2 regions of the Caloramator sp. CAR-1 genome follow, and region 1 is predicted to be linked to the other one. Evidence: riboswitches for the same ligand, from Rfam matches in the RefSeq annotation. Region 1 holds a riboswitch; the other holds the start of a gene.
The links. A riboswitch is a leader RNA that binds a small molecule or an ion and turns the genes downstream of it on or off. The one in region 1 is predicted to bind thiamine pyrophosphate.

Region 1 (11,938 bases):
ATTTAGCAAGAATGGAGGAAATTTAAGGGAAATAAGTGTGTTTAAGGAAGATGAAAAAGCCTTCAAGGTAAGTAAGAAGAAAATAAAAGAAGCGATAAGAAAGATAAATAAATCTTCACGTGAAGTTATGAATAATATAACGATATTGAACATAGGGAAAGTAACGCCAATTTACAGGATATTAAAATCAATAAAATATGAAAATATAATTTAAGTTTTTTAAATTTAACAAACGCCTTGAAACTAGCTAATTTAAGGGGTTGTCTATAAAAATTAACCTACAATATCTTGACACTATCGAAGTATATCACAAAAATATATTTGAAAGGAGGATATAATGTAATATAATATATAAAAGAATGCCTAGAAGGAAAAGCTAAAGATAGATACGAAGTAGTTGAGGTGATTATATGAATAGCATTCAGAGCAATTGCCCTGTTTTAATTCCAGAATCAGAAAGAAAACCCTTAGCCGAAATAGAAAGGGCCATAATAACAAAATTTAGGCACAAAATCTATTCACCCTTTGTAAGGGCAATTAAGGATTTTCAACTTATAAAGGATGGAGATAAGGTTGCGGTTGCGATATCAGGGGGTAAAGATAGCCTTCTTATGGCAAAGCTCTTTCAGGAATTTAAAAACCATTCAAAGGCAAAGTTTGAAGTTGAGTTTATAGTTATGGACCCAGGATACCATCCCGATATTAAAAAGCTTCTTATAGATAATTTAAATTATTTAAACATTCCTGCCCACATATTCGATGGGAAGATATTTGAAGTTGTAGACAGAATTGCCAAGGACTATCCTTGTTACATGTGTGCAAGGATGAGAAGGGGAGCTTTATATAATAAGGCCAAGGAGATTGGGTGTAACAAGCTTGCCTTAGGTCACCATTATAATGATGTTATTGAAACAATCCTTTTAAACGTTTTATACTCAGGGAATTTTAAAACCATGATGCCTAAATTAAAGGCACAAAACTTTGAAGGGATGGAACTTATAAGGCCTATGTATTATATTGAAGAGCGTTATATAGAGCAGTTTACAAAATACGCAGGAATATGGCCTTTAAATTGTGCCTGCATGGTGGCTGCTAAGAAAATAGGAAATAAGAGATATGAAATTAAAGAGCTTATAAATAACCTTAAAAAGGACTTTGAAGACGTTGAAAAGTCGATATTTAAGGCAGCTCAAAACGTAAATCTAGATAGCATAATAGGTTGGCAAAAGGGAGGACAAAAGTATTCCTTTCTAGATTTTTATGACAAAGAATGATTGACGTATATAATTTTAAAGTGTATCATATAATTAACTGAATAAAAATTTGCCGATCGCTAGGGGAGCCACGTGCTGAGAGGAAGGCATAGCCTTCGACCCTTAGAACCTGAACTGGGTAATGCCAGCGAAGGGAAGCGAAGCCTAACTCCTTTTGCGTCGGCTAAAAGGAGGTTTTTTTATGCAATTTTTAAACATCTTTAAAAGCATTTCAAAAATAACATTGACTTCTTGGGTTTTAATTATTATCTTGGTAGGTATTGGACTAGCTATGTCAAGATCCAAGGAAAAGATGTCGGCAAAGAAACTTACCTATGCAAGCCTTTTAATTGCCATGTCCTTTGTTTTATCCTATATTAAATTTCTGCAGATGCCCCAGGGAGGGACAATAACCCTAGGCAGCATGATTCCAATAATGCTTTTTGCTTATATTTTTGGCTATAAGGATGGACTTATTGCTGGTGCTGCCTATGGAATATTGCAGTTTATTCAAGACCAGTATATAGTTCATTGGGCACAGGTTATAGTAGATTATCCCCTTGCCTTTGCTGCCCTTGGGCTTGCAGGACTTTATAGAAAAAACTTTAGCATAGCTTTAATAATAGGTGGAATTTCAAGGATGATTTTTCATATAATATCTGGGGCTATTTTCTTTGCAAGCTATGCACCGGAGGGGATGAACCCGCTATGGTATTCAATTGTTTATAACATAAGTTATTTAGGGCCGGATCTTTTACTTTGCCTTTTAATATCCTTAGTTCCTCAATTTAAAAATGCCATAGAAAAGATAAAGCAGCAAGCCGTAAGCTAAAAAACTCCTCTAGGACACCTAGAGGAGTTTTTATTACATAGATTGAGTTTTTGAAGCGTTTTTATTAGCAAGTCTTGTAAAGAATACTAATACATATCCTAAAATTATTAGGATTACAGGACCACCATAGGTCTTAAAGATTAGGATTGCAGCTTCCTTTGTAGTTTCTGATCCCATTACATAGTCAAGTCCTGCACCGAAGAATCCTGCAATGCTTAAGATAAGAGCTATCCATGAGAAAATCATAGCCGTTGTGTTGGACTTAAAGAATGTAAATGGAGCTTCTTTACCTTTTAATCTAAATACTATATACGCTGCAATTAAAACTATATAAGGAACAACAAGCGATAACGATGAAAGGTCAGTTAATATTCTAAAGAAGGCATCGATTGAGTCAAGTCCTAATAGTGGGACTATAATCATTATGATAACAAGGGCACATTGAGCCCAAAGAGCCTTCTTTAATGTTCCGTTTTCATCCTTTTCAGTTAAGAATTTTGGGAAGGTTCCCTCTGGAACTTCAGCAAACATAGCCCTAATTGGTGATTCAATCCATACAATATATGCAGCGATAGATGTTATAGTAAGGATAGCTGCATATATTTGAACTACAATCTTGCCGTTTATTCCAAAGTTTTGTGCAAGTGTCTGATATACCACATAACCTGCGTTCTTAAGGTTAGCCTCTTGAAGAGCTTCAGGTGATATAACAAGGCATACAGCAACAGAACCTATAACGTAAGCTAAAGCTATAAGAACAGTTGCGATGATAACTGCCTTTGGGAATGTCTTCTTTGGATTATCAACGTCTTTAATATAAGTTCCTGCAACTTCAGCACCGGCAACAGCAAAAAGAAGCCATGAGAAGGTTGCAAAATAGCCTGTATCAAACTTTGGAATGGTGTTTTCAACTGTAAATTGAGTTGCTGAGGGTTTACCAACCAAAAGCCCAACAAAGGCAAAGAGAATAAATACTACTGTTGCTGCAATAGTGAATTTTCCACCAAAGTCAGCAAGCTTTGAGAACTTCTTAACTCCTGTTGTTGCGATATAAGTTAGTATTATTGCAAGAATAACGCTCAAGTAAGGAAGAAGATATGCGTTTTGGTCATTGAATCTGTTTTCACCAAATATTGCCCATGAAGTTGAAACTGGTATCCTTGCAAAAACCATTTGTAGATAAAATAAATTAGCAACGAAGTAGGACCATGTTCCAATGAAGGCCCACTTTGGACCAAGAACGCTCTCAATCCAAGTATAAATTCCGCCTTCCTTATCTTGGTTTGCTGATGCAAGTTCTGCCATCATAATTGATAATGGGAAGAAGAATAACAATGATACCAATACCCATGATGGAATCGCAGCAGGTCCAAGTGCAACAGCGTTGGTAGTTATGTTACCAAATCCAAAGGTTGGAACGAAGGTAAGCATAACCAAAGTCCAAAGTCCTAATTTTTTAGCATTGCTCATAATAAGACCCCCCTTTATACATTTGATGCATAAATATTGATAAGTTAATTATCTATGAAAAGAGGTGAATAGTCAATAACAAAATTTTAGCAAAATTTTAAAAACGGTGCCAGGCACCGTTTTATTTTATGATATTCTGAACAAATTTTGGAATATTAAAGGAGGATTCTAATATTTCTTTTGAGACATATTTTGTATCTATATCATTAACTTTATTTATCTTATCATATTTTTTTGAACCGATCGTAAAGCTCCAAAATCCTCCGGGATAAGTTGGAACTGTTGCGATGGAGATTTTAACTATAGGGAATATGTTTTTTAATTTTTTATATGTTGCCCTAAAAATATCAGGATACAAAATAGGAGATTCGCTTTGGCAGGCCATTATTCCATCTTCCTTGAGGGCATTGTAAACATCCCTATAAAAATTTTCGCTAAATAAAACTTCAGCAGGGCCAATTGGGTCCGATGAGTCTACGATTATTATGTCATATTCATTTTCCTTTTCCCTTACAAACTTTGCACCGTCTTCAAATATAAAGTTAACTCTTTCATCCTTTAAATCCTTTGAAATTTCCTTGAGATATTCTAAGGATGCTTTTACAACATCTTCATCTATTTCAACAACATCAATTCTTTCAACAGGATATTTAGTCGCCTCAAAGGCTGCCCCTAAGTCGCCTCCCCCTATTATAAGAACATTTTTTGGATTTTCATGCATGCTAAGGGGAACATGGGAGATCATTTCGTTGTATATGAAGCCATCCCTTTCGGTTGTCTGAACCACGCCATCTATTACAAGCATTTTACCAAAATCATAGGAGTTAACTATATATATGTCTTGGAATTTTGATCTTTTAGAGTAAAGTATATCTTTGACTTTGTAGGAAATCTTTAAGCTATCCCTGTCTACTTCTTCAAACCAAATCTCATCCCCTACTTTTTTGAAAAATCCATCCATCTTCATCAGCTCCTTTCCTACATATTTTTTATTATTAACAAATATTAGCTATTTTATAAAAGGCAATAAAAATAGCACTATATATTGATGATATCAATATATAGTGCCAGAAAACAGTTTATTTTATAACGCTGAATATATCGTTAACATTTATATTAATTCCTAATGATGATTTAACAATCATATTTTTTGTATAAATATTTGAAGATAAATATTTTCCGTTTGTATTTGTGCTATAAACTATAATTTGCTCTTCCCTTATGTCGACTATCCAATATTCAGGAACGTTGAATTTTTCATATATCTTCAACTTTAGGCCTTTGTCTCTGTATTCAGTGGCATAGGATAGAATCTCTATTATTAATTTTGGTATTCCCTTGTATTTTGAACCTTGAAATTTGTCGTCACAACAAACCATGACATCGGGTTGAAATTCATATTTTTCTTCGTTACTTTCGAATACAACTGCAACGTCGCTTGTAAAAACATCGCAGGATTCAAATCCTAAAAATTTTATTAGTTCACTTGCAATTTTATTTTTTACTCTATCATGATTAGGGTGAACAGGAGTCATAAGATATATATAACCATTATCATATTCCAATTTATTTGGATTCTCATTTTGTATTTTTTCAAATTCTTCATAGGATACGTATTCGTAAATTCTGGCTTTATCGCCCATGCAACTCACCCCTTAAGTTAATTATACCAAAAAAAGAATAAAAATAAAGGGTGATGGACTCACCCTTTATTTTACATATTTTTTCTTTATATCCTTCCAAATATCAGCACCTTCAATGCCCCATTTTTCAGGTTCAAATACTGGATCAAGCCCCTTTGCCTTTTGTTCTTCATAATCCTTTAATGTTGCAAGGGCTGGCTTTTGGAGTATTATTATTGCAATGATGTTGAGCCAAGCCATTATACCAACACCAAGGTCACCAAGGGCCCAAGCAAAGGATGCTGTTCTTATAGTTCCATAGAAGGCTGATGCTAAAAGAACTACTCTTAATACATTGATCAAAGTTTTTCTAAGCTTTTCATCGTTTATAAGGTATGCAAGGCTTGTTTCTGAATAGTAGTAGTATGCCATAAGTGTTGTGAAGGCAAAGAAGAATAGAGCAATTGCAACAAATGCTGCACCAAAGGATGGGAAGAGAGTCTCAACGGCCTTTTGAGTAAAGGCAGGTCCGTATTGAACACCTGGTAAGTTTTCAACGAAGAAACCGCCACCTGGCTTATGAACGTTGTATTTTCCAGTTATAAGGATCATAAATGCAGTTGCTGAACATACGAATAAGGTATCAACATAAACTGAAAATGCTTGAACTAAACCTTGTTTTGCAGGGTGTGAAACTTCTGCAGCTGCAGCTGCCATAGGGCCTGTTCCTTGACCTGCTTCGTTGGAGTATACACCTCTTTTTACTCCCCAAGATATAGCTGAACCCAAAAGACCACCAAAGGCAGCATCAAGACCAAAGGCATTTTTGAATATTAAAGCTAAAACGCTTGGAAGCTGATTGATGTTTACGATTACAATAATTAATGAAACTATTATATAACCAATAGCCATAAATGGAACTATAACTTCTGCAGCTTTACCGATTCTCTTTACACCACCGAATATAATAAGTCCAAGAAGAGTAATTACAACAATACCAGTTATATATGGCTTAATACCAAAGGCGTTATTTATACTTTCACCGATGTTATAAGCTTGGACACCTGGCAGTAATAGACCACAGGCTATAACCGTTGATGCAGCAAATAAAACTGCATACCATTTCATCTTAAGTCCCTTTTCAATATAATATGCAGGGCCTCCTCTGTATTGTCCGTCTCTTTCTTCCTTATAAATCTGTGCAAGAACCGATTCAACGTAAGCTGAACCTGCACCGAGGAAGGCGATAGCCCACATCCAGAAAACTGCACCAGGACCACCCATTGCAATTGCCGTTGCAACACCGGCTATATTACCTGTCCCAACACGTCCTGCAACTGCCATTGCAAAGGCTTGGAAGGAAGTTACACCTCTTTCGGAGTCTTGACCGCCAAGAAGATACTTAACCATGTCTTTGATATGTCTTACCTGGAAGAATCTCATTCTGAGTGAGAAGTAAAGTCCAACTAGAAGACAAAGATAGATAAGTGCCTTACTCCATACAAGACCGTTTAGGAAGTCGACAAATTGTGCTAGATTCATTCAAAAACCCCCTCTTTACTTTAGTTTGATATTAAAATTTTAACATATGGAATGAATAATATCAATAAAAATAATTCAAAATTTATAAAATTCTAAAAATTGTTATAACTTTAACAATACGGACAAGCTCTGAATTTACAAGAATTTCTTGATTTGTTATTCGTTTTTTCTATGCAAGATATAGAATATTTCTATTCATGAAGAAAATGGAAATAAAAAAGGCTGTTTAATTGTAAACAGCCTAATAAAGTTCCATTTCAAATATTTTTTTAATTTCCTCTAAATTTCTAGTTTTAGAAAGTGCAACTATTAGCTTAATTCGTGCCTTTTGCCCGGGAAGGTTATCACCGAATATTACTCCGATGTTTCTTAAATTTTTTCCACCACCTACATATCCATAAGAATCTAAAACCCTTCCCTGGAAGCACCTTGATACTACGACTACGGGGATGTTTCTATCTATTGCTCTTTTTATTCCATCAACCATTAGTGGGGGGACGTTACCCCTTCCCATGCCTTCTATTACAAGCCCATCAATTCCCCTTTCAATACAATAATCGATGTAGGAGGAGTCCATTCCTGTTACTGCCTTTATAAGTTCAACCTTTGCATTTACATTTTCAATATCGATATATTGGCTTTTCTTTGTATTTCTATAAAATATTACTTTATTGCTGTCTACGATTCCTATTGGTCCTAAATTTGGTGATTGGAATGCGTTTAAACTCATGGAATTTGCCTTTGTAACTTCGCTTGCTAATAGTAGCTCGCTGTTAAAGCATACTAAAACTCCTCTTCCTTTAGCTTCCTCTGATATAGCCGTGCAAATGGAGGCTGCAAGATTATGTGGCCCATCGTATCCAAGCTCAGAGCTATTTCTCATGGCACCAGTTACAATAACAGGTTTTTCAGAGTTTAAGGTAAGATCTAAAAAGTATGCTGTCTCTTCTAGTGAATCCGTCCCATGGGTTACTACAACACCTGTAATATCCTCCCTATCTAAAAGATTTTTTATAAACTTTGAAAGCTCAAGCATCTTTTCGGGAGTCATATGGGGACCTGGAAGATTTGAAAAGGTATGGGGCTCAATCTCTGCATAACCTTCAATTCCAGTTACCATAGCAAGGATTTCTTCTGCCGAAAGGGTTGGGACAGCTGCCTTTATCCTTGGGTCAACCTTCATAGATATGGTTCCACCGTTGAATACTATTGCGACCTTTTTCATAAAAATCCTCCTTTAGGTGATAGGCACTTAATTTTTATATACAATATTTTAATATAAGCTATATTATATGCCCATGTCAGTCTAATTTTATTATACAATAAATTAAACAAAATAAGAATAGATAATATTTGGAATAGGGGGTTGTAAAATTAACAAAATTATTTTACAATATTTATATACCCCACCGGGGGAAGGAGGAATACAATGCGAGATATAACATTTGGAATAGTATTTTTAGAAGGTGTTGCTTCATTTTTATCCCCATGTTTTTTGCCTTTGCTTCCTGTATATCTTGCCTATCTTTCGGGGGAGGCTAAGGAAAGAAGGATACTTAGAAATTCTTTCTCCTTTATATTAGGTTTTACTGTAATTTTTGTCCTTTTAGGCGCCACTGCAAGTGGTATAGGTAAATTTTTATTATCCCATAGGGAAGCATTTAATAAAACCTTAGGAATTTTAATAATTATAATGGGACTTTTTTACCTAGATATAATTAAGTCAAGTTTTTTGATGATGGAAAGAAAATTTGAGTTTAATTTTAAAGGAGAGGGATTTTTAAAGGGATTTTTGCTGGGCGTGGGTCTTGCCTTTGGATGGACACCCTGTATAGGACCAATTTTGGCATCAGTCCTTGCCATTGCTGCCAGCAAAAGTTCGCTTATATATGGTATGGTTTTGCTTTTAGTTTATTCTTTAGGAATTGCAGTTCCCTTTATAATTATGGCCTATTTAATTCAAAGGTTTAATATAAAAACTGGTGTATTAATGAAAAAAGTAAAATATGTTAAAATAGTTGCGGGGATAATAATGATAACAACAGGCATTATGCTCTTTACGGGATACTTTGAAAGATTATCGAGTTTTCTATGGAGGTTGTGATTATGAATAGAAAGACCATTCTCATTAGTATAATAATCATTCTTATAGTTGCTATTGGAATTAGCTTTAAGCTATATAAACCACAAAAACAGACTGAAGACAATACCATTACAAATGAAGATACAATAAAAACTGAGGGAAACTTTGCCTCAGATTTTTCCCTTGAAAACCTTAATGGCAAAACTATAAAGCTCTCTGATTATAAGGGGAAGGTAATAGTTTTAAACTTCTTTGCAACATGGTGCCCGCCATGCAAAGCAGAACTTCCCGGGTTTGTAAAGATGGTGGATGAATATAAGGGTAAGGATGTTGAGTTTGTTTTTGTGGATATTGGAGAGGATAACAAAACAGTAGAGAGCTTTTTAAAGGCTAATTCCTATAACATAGTTCCCCTTATGGACTTTGATGGGAATGTTGCTAATATCTATGGCGTTCGAGGTATTCCAACCACCTTTATAATCGACAGAAACTTTGAAATAATAAACCAGCATGTTGGATACATGGATGAGGGAACGCTAAAAGATTTAATAGATTCTACATTGAATAAGTAAAATTAGGCTCCACTTTACAGGTGGGGCTTTTTATGTTAAAAAAATATTATTAAGTTATTTAAGTTAATGGAAAAATTTGAAAATGTCAAAAAGTCAAAATGTCAAGAGGCAGGCACTTGAGGTGATAGAATGTTAAAGGATGGAGAAAGAATAGATGATTTACAGCTTGAGGGCCTAAAGATAATTCAAAACCCTAGTTGGTTCTGCTTTGGTATAGATGCGGTTCTTTTATCGGATTTTGCAAAGGCAAGGCATAAGGAGAGGGTTGTTGATCTTGGAACAGGAACAGGGATTATCCCTCTTTTAATGCATGGGAAATATAAGCCTAGCAAAATAATAGGGGTTGAAATTCAAAGGGAAGTTGCCGATATGGCAAGAAGAAGCGTTGAGTTAAATAATCTTTCAGATAAAATAGAAATATTTGAAGGGGATATTAAGGACTGCTTTAATGCACTTGGGGTTAATTCCTTTGATGTTGTTGTTACAAATCCTCCTTATAAAAAATCATCAACAGGTCTTACAAATCCGGAGGATAAAAAGGCGATATCCCGCCATGAGATACTTGTAAATCTTGATGAGGTTATTTTTTCTGCATCAAGACTTTTAAAGGGATATGGAAGACTTTATATGATTCACCGCCCTGAGAGGCTAAAGGACATAATATTAAGCCTTCATAATAATAAGTTTACTCCAAAGAGGATAAGGTTTGTTCATCCAAGTTTTAACAAACCACCAACGATGGTTTTAATTGAAGCAGTTAAAGCTGGTGGAGATTTTTTAAAGATCGAGGCACCCTTATACGTATATGATGATAAAGGAAACTACACCGAAGAAATTTTAAAGATTTACGGGATAAAATCTTAAATCTTAAGTGCCAGGCACTTAAAAAGGAGGTCGAAAGATGTCGGGGGAGATTTATCTTGTTGCAACTCCTATTGGGAATTTAGGCGATATTACACTAAGGGCTCTTGAAGTTTTAAAGGAAGTTGATTTTATAGCAGCGGAGGATACAAGGCAGACCCTGAAACTGCTTAACCATTTTGGCATAAAAAAGCCCCTTATAAGCTATCATGAACACAACAAATACGAAAGCGGAGAAAAGATTATAAAAAGAGTTCTTGAAGGCGAAAATATGGCCCTTGTTACGGATGCAGGAACGCCTGGAGTATCTGATCCAGGTGAGGCCCTTGTCAAAATGGCCATTGAAAAGGATATAAAGGTTTCCTTAATTCCTGGGCCAACTGCCTTTGTTTATGGTCTTGTGGTGTCTGGACTTAATACATCAAGATTTGTATTTGAGGGCTTTTTGCCGGTAGATAAAAAGGGGAGAAAAGAAAGACTTAATGCTCTTTTAAACGAGGAGAGGACTATAATTTTTTATGAAGCACCCCATAAATTAATAAGGACTTTGGAGGATCTTTATAAAACCTTTGGAGATAGAAGGATCGCCCTTTGCAGGGAACTTACTAAAAAATATGAAGAAATAATAAGATGCACTTTAAGTGAGGCCATTGAAATATTTAAAGAAAAAAAGCCTTTAGGAGAATTTGTTCTTGTAATGGAAGGGCTTTCAAAGGAAGAGGCTAAAAAAAGGCAAGAGGAAAGTTTAAAGGAAATATCCATAGAAGAGCAGGTTAAATTATATATGGAGGATGGACTTTCTAAAATGGATGCAATAAAAAGGGTGGCAAAGGAGAGGGGATTATCAAAGTCGGAGGTTTACAGAAGGGTCCTTGACTTATAATCAAAAAGGCATGCAGCATATTTGGGGGGCTTGCTGCATGCCAAATAAAAGGGGATTACTTGTCTGCTTTTAATTCTTCTAAACAATTTTTGCAAATGTTTTTGCCCTTGTAGTTTATAACATCCCTTGCGTCTCCGCAGAAGATGCAAGCTGGTTGATATTTCTTTAATATAATATGTTCTCCATCTACATAGATTTCAAGGGCGTCCTTTTCTCCTATTTCTAATGTTCTTCTAAGTTCGATTGGAATAACTATTCTACCAAGCTCGTCTACTTTTCTTACAACACCTGTTGACTTCATTTTTTCTCCTCCTATCAACAATATTCGACACTTTCTAATTAAATAATAACAGCATTCCCATTATTAGTCAATAGAGTAAAAGAAATTTTTACTAAAAATTAAAAGTTATTTTTTGAACAAAATAGGAATAACTTAACATTTTTTAAAATTTTAGTTTTGGTATAATTATATTGAGGTGGTATTATGTTTGAAGGCTTTAAAGTAAAACTTTCAGAGATAAATGAAAGGCTAAAAGGACAAGTTGAAAGGGTAAGCAAGAGGGAAGTTGAATCCATTATAAATGATTTTAGCAATAAGTTTAAGTTAAAAAGATTGTCGGATGAAGATATAAAGAAAGTAACTAAAGGTTTTGGAATAATAGGTGTTGATGGTTCTATAAATAACTTTGGTGGACTTTATCCCCATTACATATCGATAGTCCAAGCCCTTGCAAAATCCACATTAAATGAAAGTTATTTTCTTCAGGATGTTTATGCCCCTTTATTTGAAGATGAGGACGGCCAACTTAAAGACGAACAA
Region 2 (6,473 bases), on a different contig from region 1:
TAAAATTCATTCCTTCAAAGGGCCTTATCCTAGGGAAGGATATAGAAAGCTCTATTTTAGGATATTTTTTTAAAAGATACTTGCCATGCATAGCAGTTAAAAATACATCCTTTTTAAAATCATTTGAAAGTCCCAAAAGACAACCTATATTTACCTCCTTGACTCCAGCCCTTATTGCCTCCTCAATGGCATTTAACCTTTTAACAAAATTCCTTTTCCTTCCTATTAAATGGACAGCTTCATAGGTATTTAAGTCATAGGTTTCTTGGTATAAAGTAACCCCAACTAGTCCCTCATCTACAAGTTCCTTATATCCTTCAAAGGATAAAGGACCTGTTTCAATGAAAATTTCAGGAAAATGTTTTTTTGCAATTTTTATAGCCGATTTTAAATATTCAAACCCCTCCTTTGTATCATCCTCCCCCGTTAAAAGTAATATGCTGTTAAATCCTTTTCTCTTTATAGCCAGCATCTCATCTTCAACTTCATCTAAGCTGAGCCTTCTTCTCTCTATTTTGTTAAAACATGAATACCCACAATAAATACAACCAGATGAACAATAATTTGAGATATAAAGAGGAATATATAAAAATATGTTTTTACCAAAATAAGCTTCTGTAAGCCTTTTTGCCTTCCTCGCTGCCACCTCTAATATATCTAAAGCATCGCAGTTTAAAAGTTTAATATAGTCCTTATCGGATAAATCCTCCTTATTTAAAATTTCAATAGCTTCCTCCCTTGAAGGTTTGCTTTTATTTTCTTCATAAAGACGGGCTATTTCTTCAAAATTAAACATATTAAACACCCCTTAAAAATCCCGTTAAAGGTGATGATGCATCGGCATATTCCCTTTCCTTTAAAACTCCTACTTCACAAGCTAGCCTTCCTGCATCTATCGCCATCTTAAAGGCCTTTGCCATTTTAATAGGATCCTTTGCTGTTGCAATAGCGGTGTTTATAAGGCAAGCTTCGGCTCCAAGTTCCATAGCCTCTGCCGCATGGGAGGGCCTTCCTATTCCTGCATCTACTATGACTGGAATTTTTACTTCATTTATTATAGCCTTTAAAAGCTCCTTTGCCACCAATCCTTTGTTGGTTCCAATAGGTGAACCAAGAGGCATTACTGCACTAACTCCAATATCCTCAAGTTTTTTAGCAACTATAAGATCCGGGGAAATATAAGGGAAAACGTTAAACCCCTCCTTAACTAATATTTCACAGGCCTTAATGGTTTCTTCATTATCAGGCAAAAGATATTTAGTATCAGCCTCTATTTCTACCTTTATCCAATTAGAATTTGTAAGTTCCCTACCGATTAAAGCTATCTTTACAGCCTCCTTATAATCCCTTGCTCCGGATGTATTTACCATTATTATGGTTTCCTTTGGAATATAATCCAAAATGTTTTCTCTTTCTCCACCTCTATGGGCCCTTCTTACAGCAACTGTAACAACATCTATTTGGGCTTCCCTAATTATATCTTTTATCATTTCATAACTTGGAAGCTTTCCTGTCCCTACAAAAAGCCTTGAATTAATAGTTTTTCCACCAATTACAAAAGACACATTAACCACCTCCAACAAAACTTACAACTTCTAAATAATCCTCTTCCTTCAAGAAAACCTCATCCCAAAGGTCTCTTTTTAAGATCTCACCATTGAGTAAAACAACAACCTTTTTTTCATCATATCCCTCCCTTTTTAAAAGTTCTAAAACCGTCCCATTAAAACTAATCCTTTCATCGTTTAAAAATGCCATTATCTCCCTCCTTAAAAAAAATTGCACTACCCCAGCGTAAAGGTAGTGCAAAAAAGCACTACCCAGCAAAATAGAGTAGTGCATATTTTCCCACTTCCCTACGCTGGTATAATCCAGATCAGGTTCAAAGGGTCTAAGGTTTCATCGGACCTTACTCTCAGATGGCCTCGTCCATCTCCCCCAGTGTCCTTTATTTAGTTTTCTAAAATTATTATAATTCAAAAAATTATAAAATGTAAAGTGCCTGCCTCTTGACATTTTGACTTTTTGACATTTCCATAATTTTCTTATAACACATAGCAACTTATGGCATTATATCAAAAAATTGTTGAAATTTTTTAAAAATTATTTTATACTATAAAAAGAAATATTTATGAAGGGAGGTTGCACAGATGTTAATGTTTATAGGAAGTTTAAAAATTAAATTTAATACTAAAAATAAAAAGATAGTGCAACCTATGCCTTCGCGTATATTGCCCTAAAAAATATTAAGTAATCTAGGCCATGGGTGTGCTATCCCATGGCCTTTTTATGTTTAAAGGAAGGTGATGACATGAGGAAATATCGACTATTAATTGATTTTTCAAAGGGCTTTAGGCTAAAATACATTGCCTCAATAATTGCAACGGGTCTTTCGGCTTTATTCTCCGTCCTTATTCCCCTTATTATAAAACTAACCGTTGACTCGATAATCGGAACAAAGCCTATGACATCTAAACTAATGATAAACTTAGTAGATTCTTTAGGTGGTAGAGATTACATTCTAAAAAATCTATGGATTATGGGGCTTTTGGTAATACTACTTACCCTACTTAACGCATTATTTCTTTATCTTAAAGGGAAATGGTCAAGCCAAGCCTCAGAAAACATAGCAAAGAGGTTTAAGGACAGTCTATACGAAACAATACTTAGGGCAAAATATGAATTTTACTCAAAATATCCATCGGGGGAAATAATACAAAGATGCACCTCCGACGTTGAAACCATAAGAAATTTTTTAGCAAACCAGTTTGTTGAAATAGGAAGGACAGTTATACTTCTTAGCCTTATACTCATCATAATGTTTTCTTTGGATGTAAAATTTGCCCTTGTTGCGACATTAATAGTTCCTATTATCTTCGCCTTTGCCCTTTGGTTTTTTACAAGGGTTCAAAGGCAATTTAAAAGAAGCGATGAGGCAGAGGCTGAACTTTCAACGGTAATTCAAGAAAACATAACAGGAATTAGAGTTGTAAAGGCCTTTGCAAGGGAAGAGTTTGAGATTAAAAAATTTGCAGAAAAAAACAAAACCTACAGGGACCTTACCTATAATCTTATAAAGCTTTTTGCAAACTATTGGTCCTTTTCAGACTGCCTTTGTATGATTCAAACTGCCCTTGTGGTTCTTATTGGCTCATACTTTGCTGCAAATGGCAAAATCACCATAGGAACCTTGCTCGTTTTTGTCAGCTATGAAGGAATGCTCCTTTGGCCTGTAAGGCAGATGGGAAGAATTCTTTCCGACATGGGCAAAATGACCATATCCCTTTCAAGAATACACGAAATACTAACTCAGGATAGGGAAAACCTTGATGAAGGAATTAAAGATATTGAAATCAAGGGGAATATCGAATTTAGCAGCGTAACCTTTGGATTTGATGATAAAAATTATGTTTTAAAGGATATTTCTTTTAAAATTGAAGCAGGACAAACGGTAGCCTTCTTTGGCTCCACAGGTTCAGGAAAATCAACAATAATATCCCTTTTATTGAGGCTTTACGACTACAAAAAAGGTTCAATAAAAATAGATGGGATAGAACTTAAAGATATATCAAAGTCATTTATAAGACAAAAAATCGGAGTAGTTCCTCAGGATGCCTTTTTATACTCCAAAACAATCAAAGAAAACATAGCAATAACAAATCCCGATGCAGAGCTTGAAGAAATATATAGAGCATCACAAATCGCATCCATCCACGATACAATAATGGAATTTGAGGATGGATATGACACCTTAGTTGGTGAAAAGGGAATAACCTTATCAGGCGGTCAAAGGCAAAGAATTACTATTGCAAGAACAGTTTTGAAAGATTATCCAATCCTTGTCTTTGATGATTCCTTAAGTGCCGTTGATACGGAAACTGAAGCTAAGATAAGAAACGCCCTTAAAGAAAGGAGCAAAAATACAACGACGATTATAATCTCCCACAGAATAACCAGCGTTAAGGATGCTGATATTATAATAGTTTTAGATAAGGGTAAAGTTACAAACATAGGAAACCACGAAAAGCTTATAAAGGAGGAGGGACTCTATAAAAGGGTTTGGGAAATCCAATCCTTAATAGAAAGGGACTTTGAAAAGACAATATAAGGCGGTGATATTATGGCTCAAATAAAAGAAAAGGAATATAAAAACAATTTTGACCTTAAGCTTTGGAAAAAATATTTATCCTTTTTAAAACCATATAAAAAAGAAATATTTTCTCTTATCATGATAATGGTATTTGTAGGGGCAATCGATGCCACATTCCCTTATCTTTCTAAATACGCAATAGATAACTTCGTAATAAAGGGAACCTATAAAGGTTTTTATAAATTCATACTTTTTTATTCAATCTTAATTATTTTCCAAACCATTAACGTATATCTTTTAATAGCAATTGCAGGAAAGGTAGATATGGGCCTTTGCCACGACATTAGAAAATCTGCCTTTGAAAAGCTGCAAACACTGTCTTTTTCCTTTTTCGATAACACCCAGACGGGATATCTAATGTCAAGGTTGACCTCCGACGTTTCAAAGCTTGGTGATACCCTTGCCTGGGGAATAGTCGACATGGTTTGGGGAGTATCCATAATGACGTTTATATTAATTTATCTTTTAACCTTAAATATTAAACTTGCCCTTTTTATAATACTTGCAATACCTGTGTTGTTTGTAATTAGCATATACTTTCAAAAAAGAATATTAAAGCAATATAGGATAGTAAGAAAACTAAACTCCCAAATAACAGGCTCTTTTAATGAGGCAATAATGGGAGCTAAAACGTCGAAGATACTCTCAACAGAGAATATGCATATTAGCGAATTTAGGCTTGAAACATCCGAAATGAAAAACGCTGCAATAAAGGCTGCTATTCTTTCCTCTATTTATATGCCTATTGTAATAAGCCTTGGAAGCATATCAACAGCAGTAATACTTGTTGTAGGTGGAAAATATACCTATATGAATTTGATAAGCTTTGGAACCCTTGCAGCCTTTATATCCTACTCAATTCAATTTTTCGAGCCTGTAAGGGAACTTGCAAGGGTTACGGCAGAGCTAATCTCAGCCCAAGCAGCAGCAGAAAGGGTAATAGACCTTATAAACACAGAACCTGAAATAAAGGATGAAGGGAAATTAGAGGATTTTAAAATACAAGGGGATATAGTATTTGAAAATGTAAGCTTTAAATACAAAGAGGGTGAAAGGGTTTTAGAAAACTTTAATTTACAGGTTAAAAAGGGACAAACAATAGCCCTTGTTGGTGAAACCGGCTCTGGAAAAACAACCATAGTTAATCTTATCTGCCGCTTCTATGAGCCAACAGAAGGCAGGATATTTATAGATGGGGTGGATTATAGGGACATTCCCCTTAAAGTCCTCCACTCTAGCCTAGGCTATGTCCTTCAAACGCCCCATCTTTTCAGCGGAACTGTTGCCGACAATATAAGATATGGTAAGCTTGACGCTACAATGGATGAGATAATTGAAGCTGCAAAGCTTGTAAATGCCCATGACTTTATTATGGGGCTTGAAAAGGGTTACAACACTGAAGTTGGCGAGGGTGGAAGTAAGCTTTCCATAGGACAAAGGCAGCTTATTTCCCTTGCAAGGGCAGTAATTTCAAACCCTGCTATATTTATACTTGATGAAGCAACTTCTTCCGTTGACGCCCATACAGAACATATAATTCAAGATGCTATTCAAAGGGTTTTAAAGGGAAGAACAAGCTTTGTAATCGCCCATAGACTTTCAACAGTAAGAAATGCAGATAGAATACTTGTAATAGAGGGCGGTAAAATAATCGAAGATGGAAACCATGAGACGCTTCTTAAAAAGAAGGGTTACTATTATACTCTTTATAAAAATATGCTTACAGAAGAAAGCCAAAGGATAGAATATTAAAAAAGTTGCCCCTTTACGGCAACTTTTTTAATATCAAATTTTTATTCTCCTTTGCTACGTTAACTAGACTATCTGTAAAGCCACTTTATCTTTTTTTCATTCCATCAAAAAATCTTTTGAGGTTCTCTGGCATTACGTATTCCTCTTCTTTAACAGTTTCACTTCCACCATATACAGCCTTTAAAATTGATTCTATTATCATTTCCTTAGGTGGAAAATCATATTCCTTCCCTTGATAAACCCATACGCGGCAGTCAACATCATCACCGCAAAGGTCCCCACATGCCTTGCATGGACTCTCCTTTATATCCATTTGAATGTCCCTGCCATTGATTCTTATTGTTGGTGAGCTTACAAATTTGTATTTTTTAGCCAAATCTTCATTCGTAATGTTTATCTTATTTACAACAACTTCTATTCCTGTAGCTTCTAATACCCTTTTAACTTCATTTAATGCTTCGTCAAGGGTATCATCGGTTTTCATGCAGCGGTCACAAGAAGTTAGATCTAGATAAAGAAAGTCGATAACTAATTTTCTTTTATTAACTTTTGTATTAACCTCACCGCAGCA

Region 2: another riboswitch for thiamine pyrophosphate. It lies ahead of thiS (sulfur carrier protein ThiS); the one in region 1 lies ahead of thiT (energy-coupled thiamine transporter ThiT).

What each region holds. Positions count from the first base shown of each region.
Region 1 covers NZ_JAUONW010000026.1:30,123-42,060, reverse strand. Annotated here, with positions in the region: partial or broken gene Q3V94_RS08000 (UPF0236 family protein) at 1-214, shown strand, start outside; gene Q3V94_RS07995 (ATP-binding protein) at 411-1,274, shown strand; TPP riboswitch at 1,326-1,427, shown strand; gene thiT (energy-coupled thiamine transporter ThiT) at 1,456-2,085, shown strand; gene Q3V94_RS07985 (amino acid permease) at 2,119-3,555, opposite strand; gene speE (polyamine aminopropyltransferase) at 3,677-4,522, opposite strand; gene Q3V94_RS07975 (Uma2 family endonuclease) at 4,635-5,198, opposite strand; gene Q3V94_RS07970 (sodium:alanine symporter family protein) at 5,265-6,719, opposite strand; gene Q3V94_RS07965 (asparaginase) at 6,961-7,944, opposite strand; gene Q3V94_RS07960 (cytochrome c biogenesis CcdA family protein) at 8,149-8,823, shown strand; gene Q3V94_RS07955 (TlpA disulfide reductase family protein) at 8,811-9,374, shown strand; gene Q3V94_RS07950 (tRNA1(Val) (adenine(37)-N6)-methyltransferase) at 9,504-10,238, shown strand; gene rsmI (16S rRNA (cytidine(1402)-2'-O)-methyltransferase) at 10,276-11,118, shown strand; gene Q3V94_RS07940 (AbrB/MazE/SpoVT family DNA-binding domain-containing protein) at 11,174-11,419, opposite strand; gene Q3V94_RS07935 (DNA double-strand break repair nuclease NurA) at 11,603-11,938, shown strand, end outside.
Region 2 covers NZ_JAUONW010000022.1:71,746-78,218, forward strand. Annotated here, with positions in the region: gene thiH (2-iminoacetate synthase ThiH) at 1-796, opposite strand, end outside; gene Q3V94_RS07025 (thiazole synthase) at 798-1,574, opposite strand; gene thiS (sulfur carrier protein ThiS) at 1,567-1,758, opposite strand; TPP riboswitch at 1,837-1,950, opposite strand; gene Q3V94_RS07035 (ABC transporter ATP-binding protein) at 2,312-4,108, shown strand; gene Q3V94_RS07040 (ABC transporter ATP-binding protein) at 4,121-5,902, shown strand; gene Q3V94_RS07045 (DUF2703 domain-containing protein) at 5,988-6,473, opposite strand, start outside.